DNA from 2 places in the Sinorhizobium sp. KGO-5 genome. Region 1 is predicted to be linked to the other one. Evidence: riboswitches for the same ligand, from Rfam matches in the RefSeq annotation. Region 1 holds a riboswitch; the other holds the start of a gene.
What was found. Region 1 has a riboswitch for thiamine pyrophosphate ahead of thiB (thiamine ABC transporter substrate binding subunit). Riboswitches for the same ligand answer to the same signal wherever they lie in the genome.

Region 1 (3,996 bases):
ACGAGCTTGCCCGATTCCCTGGCGTCGGCAACGGTGGCCTGGACCGTACCCTGCGGCCCCTTGTGCCCGCGATGGCGGGCCCGCATGTCCTGCAGCTCCCCGAGCCGACGCATGTTGCGCTTGCGCCTGGCGGTCACGCCGTAGCGCAGCCAGTGCTCTTCGCGCTCGATCGCCTTACCGAGCTTGTGCTGCTCGAGCTCTTCCGCCTCCAGCACCTCGTCGCGCCAAGCCTCGAAATGCGCGAAGCCGCGATCGAGGCGGCGCGATTGGCCGCGGTCCAGCCAGACGGTCGCAGTCGATACCTTTTCGAGAAAGCGCCGGTCGTGCGAGATCAGTACCAGCGCCGAACGGCTGCGGACGAGCTCGTCTTCCAGCCATTCGATCGTCGGCAGATCGAGATGGTTCGTCGGCTCGTCGAGAAGCAGAATATCGGGCTCCGGCGCAAGCACACGGGCAAGGGCGGCACGACGCGCCTCGCCGCCGGAAAGGCGCGTCGGCTCTTCCTCCCCGGTCAGCCCCAGATGCTGCAGCAGGTAGGCGACCCGGTAGGGATCGTCGCCTGGCCCGAGGCCGGCTTCGGCATAGGCCTGAACCGTATCGAAGCCGTCGAAATCGGGCGCCTGGTGCAGATAGCGGATCGTCACCGATGGATGCCGGAAGATCTCGCCCGACTGGGGTTCTGCAAGCCCGGCGGTGATCTTCATCAGCGTCGATTTGCCCGAACCATTGCGGCCAACGAGGCAGATGCGATCGCCGGGCTCGACCTGCAGGCCCGCACCCGCAAGCAGCGGCGTGCCGCCGAAGGTCAGTAGAATGTCGTCAAGCTTCAGGATGGGAGGCGCCAAGGCATCAGGCTCCGGAAAGATCATAGGGGCGGGCGAGAATGACGGCCCGGCCGGATTTCAGGGTCAAGCGGACCGTGCCATCCGCGATGTTCGAAATGGTGCGCGACGAGCCGAAGGGCAAATGAAAATCCTTCAGCGGATAGCGCACGTTCTCGATCGAAAGACCGTCAAGGTCCGCAAAGCCGAGGATCGAGAAGAGGCTGCCTTTCGGCAGCTCGATCTCCTGCGAGCCGGGCAGCAGCGGATAGGCCTCCTCCTCGCCGGAGGTCATCATCGCCGAAACGCCGCTCTGGGCAAGCGCGACTGTACCGAGGAGATGCAGGAAAGCGTGATCGCTGCGCGCGCCGCCGAGTCCCCCCGCGAAGACGAGCGAGGTCGCGCCACGCTCGAGGGCTGCCTCGACGGCGATTTCCCCGTCGGTCGCGTTCTTGGCTGCTGGATGGCGTTCACGCGGGACGCCGGCAAACTCCGCCAGAAGCGCCTCATCGGTGGAATCGAAATCGCCGACCCAGAGATCGGGAACGATTCCCAGCGTCCTTGCATGGCGCATGCCGCCGTCGGCGGCGACGAAGCGGCTGCCTTCGAGCTGTCGAGCAAGCCGGTCTGTCGGCGTCAGCGCGCCGCCGAGCAGGATGGTGAAGGGTGATCGGGTCATGGCAGAAGCCCATAGCGCAAAGCAGCGGCGAAGGAAAAGGGCTCCGGCTGCTGTTTTGCGAACGCATGCTGCGCGGATCAGGTTCCGGACGCCGGATCCCCGGGAAAGAGCATGCCGTTGTAGATGCCGGGCGTCGACCCGGCGATCTCCACCGCACCCACCGCGCGAGCATAGAATTCGGCAGGGCCGACGCCGCCGATGATCGCATAGGCATAGCCGGCGGCGCGCATGGATAGCAGGCTTTCGACGAGCAGGGCCTCGCCGATGCCCTTGCCGCGCATGGTCGCGTCGACTCCGGTCGGACCGAAGAAGCCGAGCGCGGTTACGTCATGGCAGGCGAAGCCCACGATCCGATCCCGATGGTGAGCGATATGGATGCGCGTCGGCGTCGAGGAGAAGGCGGTTTCGGCCTCGCCGGCCCACCCGGCCCCGAAGCGCTCCTCGATCCAGGGAATGACGGCCCGCCGCTCGGCCGCAAGCGCCCGGCGGATGCGGATGTCGGGGTCGAGACGCGATGGGCGGCCCTCGGGCAAGGCATAGAGGCGGACGAGCATGTCTGGCATGAAATTGTCTCCGCTTTCGGCGAACAAACGGCGCCGGTAATTGTTTGACTTTTAATAGCGCGGCTGACGCGGACGGCAAACGTCCCTGCTGAAACTCAGCTTGCCTAAGCCGTCGCCGGAAGCTAAATCTCTTGCTGCTCTAACGGGGTGCCCTGGTCGGCTTTTGCGACCGTGGCTGAGAGGCTTCGAGCCAACCCGCGGAACCTGATCCGGCTCATACCGGCGGAGGGATTAGAAGCGATCGGACCGATACGCGCTTTTCCCATTGCAGCAACAACAAAGGGAGAGGTGCCAGAATGTCCAGTTCACTCCATCGAAAAATCCTTGGCCGGCTTGCGATCGCCGCAGCTTCGATCGCGGTATTTTCCGTGAGCGCGGCGGCCGCGGAAAAAACCCTGACGGTCTATACCTATGAGAGCTTCATCACCGAATGGGGGCCGGGCGCCAAGGTGGCGGAAGCGTTCGAGAAGACCTGCGACTGCAAGGTCGACTATGTAGGGGTTGCCGACGGGGTCGAACTCCTGACGCGGCTGAAGCTCGAAGGTCAGGCATCCAAGGCCGACATCGTACTCGGTCTCGACACCAATCTGGTGGCGGAGGCGAAGGCGACCGGCTTCTTCGCGCAACACGGCGCCGATACCGCTTCCGTCAAGGTCCCGGGCGGCTTCTCCGACGACACCTTCATACCGTATGACTACGGCCATTTCGCCGTCGTCTACGACACCGAGACGCTGAAGGATCCACCGAAGAGCCTCAAGGAACTGGTCGAGGGCGATCCGTCGCAGAAGATCGTCATCGAGGACCCCCGGACCTCAACCCCCGGCCTCGGCCTCCTGCTGTGGGTGAAGTCGGTCTATGGCGACCAGGCCGGCCAGGCCTGGGCGAAGCTCAAGGACCGCGTGCTGACGGTCACGCCGGGCTGGTCGGAAGCCTATGGTCTCTTCACGAAGGGCGAGGCCCCGATGGTTCTCTCCTACACCACCTCGCCCGCCTATCACATGGTGGCGGAGAACACCGAGCGCTACCAGGCGGCCTCCTTCGCCGAAGGCCACTATATCCAGATCGAAGTCGCCGCATTGACGAAGAACGCGAAGGACCCGGAACTCGCCCGAAACTTCCTGACCTTCATGATCGGTCCGGAATTCCAGTCGATCATCCCGACGACCAACTGGATGATGCCGGTGACCGCAACCAAGGAGCCACTGCCGGAAGCCTTCAGCAAGCTCGTCGACCCGCAAAAGACGCTCCTCATTCCCTCCGAGGAGGTCGCCGCCAACCGCAAGGCCTGGGTCGACGAATGGCTGGCCGCCATGAGCCGGAACTGAGGCCGGATTGTCCGGCACGAAGGAAAGCAAGATGACAATCGCCGCCGGGGCCTTCGCCTTCGGCGGCATCCTGCTTTTCGTCGGCCTCGCCGGCGCGGCACTGCTTGCCCAGTCGGCCGGCAGCGCCGGCGCCGGTCCGCTTTTCGATGCCTATATCTGGCGCATCACACGCTTCACGCTGCTGCAGGCCAGCCTCTCGACGCTTCTTGCCATCCTTTTCGCCATACCCGTGGCCCGGGCACTTGCCCGCCAGGCTTCGTTCCCCGGCCGCATCTGGGTGCTGCGGCTTCTGGCGCTGCCACTCGGCCTGCCGGCGATCGTCGCCGCACTCGGGCTGATCGAAATCTGGGGCCGGCAGGGGCTCTTGAACAGGGTGCTTTCGGCAGGCGGGTTGGAGCAGCCGGTCAGCATCTATGGCCTCTCCGGCATTCTCATTGCCCATGTCTTCTTCAACATGCCGCTCGCCGCACGCTTGATGCTTGCCGGCATCGAGCGCATTCCGGCCGAATACTGGCGCAGCTGCGCCAATCTCGGCATGGGTTCCTTCGCCACCTTTCGCTTCATCGAGTGGCCGGTGATCCGTGGATTGCTTCCCGGCATCGCCGGGC
Region 2 (3,996 bases), on a different contig from region 1:
TCCTTCGGCGTCACGTAGCAAAGCATGGCGGTGCCGAACCAGCCGATCATCGCCGCGCCGATGCCTGACGTGATGTGGTCGTAGCCGGGCGCGATATCGGTGGTGAGCGGCCCGAGCGTATAGAAGGGCGCTTCTCCGCAGACGGCGAGCTGCTTGTCCATGTTCTCCTTGATCTTGTGCATGGGCACATGGCCCGGCCCTTCGATCATCACCTGGCAATCCTTGGCCCAGGCGATCTTCGTCAGTTCGCCGAGCGTTTCGAGCTCCGCGAACTGGGCCCGGTCGTTTGCGTCGGCGATAGAGCCGGGACGCAGGCCGTCGCCGAGCGAGAAGGAAACGTCATAGGCGCGGCAGATGTCGCAGATCTCCTCGAAATGCTCGTAGAGGAAGCTCTCGCGGTGGTGATGCAGGCACCACTTCGCCATGATCGAGCCGCCGCGCGAAACGATGCCCGTGACGCGATCCACGGTGAGCGGGATATAATGAAGCCTGACCCCGGCATGGATGGTGAAATAGTCGACGCCCTGTTCCGCCTGCTCGATCAGCGTGTCGCGGAAGACCTCCCAGGAAAGATCCTCGGCGATGCCGTTTACCTTTTCCAGCGCCTGGTAGAGCGGCACGGTGCCGATCGGTACCGGCGAATTGCGGATGATCCATTCGCGGATGTTGTGAATGTTGCGGCCGGTGGAAAGGTCCATGACCGTGTCGGCGCCCCAGCGCGTCGCCCAGACCATCTTCTCGACCTCCTCGGCCATCGATGAGGTGACGGCGGAATTGCCGATATTCGCGTTGATCTTCACCAGGAAGTTGCGGCCGATGATCATCGGCTCGGCTTCCGGGTGGTTGATATTGGCCGGAATGATGGCGCGGCCGCTCGCCACTTCCTGGCGCACGAATTCCGGCGTTACGAAATCGGGGACAGAGGCACCGAAGCTTTCGCCGTCTCGGGCAAGCGCCTCCTTCGCGGCCTTCCGGCCGAGATTTTCGCGGATGGCGATGAACTCCATCTCCGGCGTGACGATGCCGGCGCGGGCATAGGCGAGCTGGGTTACCGCTTTTCCCGGCTTCGCCTTGAGCGGCTGGTGACGAATCGGGAATTCCGGCGTCAGCCTTTCGCCGGTCGCAAAGCCGTTGTCTTCGGCCTTCACCGCACGGCCGTCGTAGCTTTCGACATCGCCGCGCTTCAGAACCCAGTCGCTGCGAAGGCGCGGCAGGCCCGCGTCGATGCGGATATCGGCGTTTTCGACCGTGTAGGGGCCGGAGGAATCGTAAACAGTCACCGGCGGCTCGCCGGAGGTCGGATGCAGCGCGATCTCGCGCATCGGCACGCGGATCTTCGGGTGGATCTCGCCCGGCTTGTAAACCTTGCGGGATGCCGGGAGCGGTCCTTGCGTGACCGAGGGCGCAGCGGCGAGAGGCTTGATTAGATTCATCTTGAGGCTCCAATGTTTTCGCGTTGGAGACCCAGTTCTGAAGCCGGAAGGATGAAAAGACGTATCGCCGATGAATTGCCGGTAAACGGAATCCTGGCTGCTGCACGTCTGCACCGTCCCTACGCCAGTATGAACTGGATCAGGTTCAACGGGTCACTGCGCGCGCTAGCAGTATCTCAGCCCCTTGCCGGGACCCCCCTGGTGAATGGCGCAATTAGGGACGGTTATCGCCGCGGCGTCAAGATGGTTTTTGCACCGGCAAAATCCCGTGCGCAGGGCTCGCGCCATGCTTGCAAATGCAAAGTTCTAAATCTACTTACCGTCCGAGTCTGAAGCGCCATGATGCGCATAGCGAAAAGGGGTGAAGGTCTTGGGGCAGGCGGAGACGGGGACCAGGAAAAGGGGACGCAAGGCGCTTTGGGCGGCTGTTGCGGTCATCGCAATCGCAGCCGCAGGCGCGACCGGTTACAAGATTGCTGTCGAAAAGAGCGTGAGCAGGCTGATCGCCGAGCGGGGCGGCAGAGTGGGCACGGTCGAAGCGGACTTTTTCGGGCGCGTTCATCTGCGCGACGTGACGCTGCCGCTGAAGGAAGGGTCCGAACTCCGCGTCGCCGCAATCGACGGGCGGCCCAGGATCCTTTTCCTGGACGGCATGCTCGAAGTCAGCGGCGTGGAGCTCGATGTGCGCCCAGGCAAGATCGCCGTGCCGAAGGTGATCGTCGAGCAGGCGGAGTTCGGTCGCGACACGCTGGCGCAAATGTTCGGCGCGGGAAGCGATCTTTCGCTGCCGAAACAGCTGGCGCTTTTTACGGCGAAGAGCGTCACCGCCCCTGAGGTGATCATCACCCAGACGGTTGCCGGTAGCGAGCAGAAGCTGGTCTACAAGAACGTAGTCTCGGAAGGTATCGTCGATGGCCGCATTGCGCGCTATTCGGCGAGTGGTGCGAGCTTCGAAGCCGGCATAGGCGCCTCCGATGGAGAGGGCGGCGAGAAGAAGCGGCTGACGGGCTCCCTCGGAGCCATGACGGGGCAGGACGTCGATGCCGCCTATCTGGCCCGCATCTATACTGAAAAAGCCGGGCCGGGCGACGAGCAGGCAAGGCCTGTTTATGGGCCATTCTCGATCAAGGATATAGCCTTTTCGGATGGCGAGGCGAGCTTCGGCTATGACGAGGTTCGCAGCAGCGGCGTAAGCATGCGGATGCTGGACGAGCCGCTTCGCGAGACTCTGGAGAAGCTCAACTCGGTCTCGTCGCCCGAGGATCTGCCCGTGGCGGAGCGTCAAGACTATTTCGCCCGGATTCTGTCGGTCGCCGATTTGACGAGGAAGGCCGACATGGAAATGCTGGGTCTGAAGATCGACGCGCCGGACAAGGATGGTGAAGAGGGCGAGAGGATCAGGCTTGCGGTGGATCGCCTCGCGCTCGAGCTGGATGGCCGGAAGCTCGACGCGTCGGTGAATGGCTTCTCGATGGCGGAGGGCGCGGACTACGTCAAAGTCTCCGAAGCAAGCATTTCGGGCTTTTCCTGGGATCCCAGCGTGGAAGCGCTGAAGAAGTTCGTCGCCCTGCAGGATGGGCAGCATGAGAACTTCCCTTTCACGACGCTGCTGCCGGAGTTCGGAACGTTCCGAGTGGCGGGAATCGATGCGGATCTGCCTGACTCGGGCACCGGCGTGGAAGACTGGGACGAAGACAACGACACTCCGGATGCTGGAGAGGGCGCTCGGCCGCAGCGCATCCGCTTCACGATGAAGGGATACGAGCTTGCGCTCGCGAAACCGCGAAACGGCATTCCGACTGACGTCCGCGCCGGATACCAGGACTTCGCCCTTCAAATCCCGGAGCATACGCAGGACGAGACTCTCGCCAAGCTTCGCAAGCTGGGCTTCAACGAGTTGGTCCTCTCCTCCAACCTCGAAGCCGCCTGGGACGAAGCGAACGAGACTCTGGTCATCAAGGATATTTCCACGAGCGGAAAGGATATCGGCCGCTTTTCCCTCTCCGGCCTTCTGGGAGGCGTGAGCGGCGACTTCTTTTCGGGCGACGCGGCTAAGGCGCAGGCGGCGTTGTTCGGCCTCACCGCGCGGGAAGCAAGCCTGAAGATCGAGGACAAGGGCTTCACCGCCAAAGGGATACAGGTCTATGCCGAACAAAACGGCATGACGGAGGATCAGGCACGCGGCATGCTGGAAATGACGGCGTCGGTGATGCTGCAGCAATTTGCCGCGCAGGAGCCTCGGCTGCGGAATGTGGTGGATGCAGTTTCGCGGTTCATCGCGAAACCGGGGACATTCACGCTGACGGCCAAGTCCAAATCCGCCAGCGGCATCGGTGCGCTCGAATTCGCGGTTGCTTCGCAAAATCCGCTTCTGCTTCTCGACAGGGTCGACTTCGAGGCGACGGCGGAATAGCGGCCTTCTCGCCGCAAGCGGGGCGAAGAGGGCTCGCAGCGCCGCCTCAACTCCCCTCCGGTCGAACGGGGAGGGGTCGGAGTGGGGGCAAACTATCCCCCTACGCGTCGCCACTCTTCGCGCCTGCCCGGTCGATAAAGTCCGCCCGAT

Region 2: it holds a riboswitch for thiamine pyrophosphate, as region 1 does, so the genes downstream of both, thiC (phosphomethylpyrimidine synthase ThiC) here and thiB (thiamine ABC transporter substrate binding subunit) in region 1, are expected to answer to the same signal.

What each region holds. Positions count from the first base shown of each region.
Region 1 covers NZ_BDIZ01000008.1:126,567-130,562, reverse strand. The annotation lists gene BHD07_RS25845 (ABC-F family ATP-binding cassette domain-containing protein) at 1-845, opposite strand, end outside; gene BHD07_RS25840 (thiamine diphosphokinase) at 850-1,500, opposite strand; gene BHD07_RS25835 (GNAT family N-acetyltransferase) at 1,578-2,063, opposite strand; TPP riboswitch at 2,197-2,311, shown strand; gene thiB (thiamine ABC transporter substrate binding subunit) at 2,360-3,388, shown strand; gene thiP (thiamine/thiamine pyrophosphate ABC transporter permease ThiP) at 3,396-3,996, shown strand, end outside.
Region 2 covers NZ_BDIZ01000003.1:774,483-778,478, reverse strand. The annotation lists gene thiC (phosphomethylpyrimidine synthase ThiC) at 1-1,433, opposite strand, end outside; TPP riboswitch at 1,532-1,643, opposite strand; gene BHD07_RS17660 (hypothetical protein) at 1,804-3,846, shown strand; gene dctD (C4-dicarboxylate transport transcriptional regulatory protein DctD) at 3,947-3,996, opposite strand, start outside.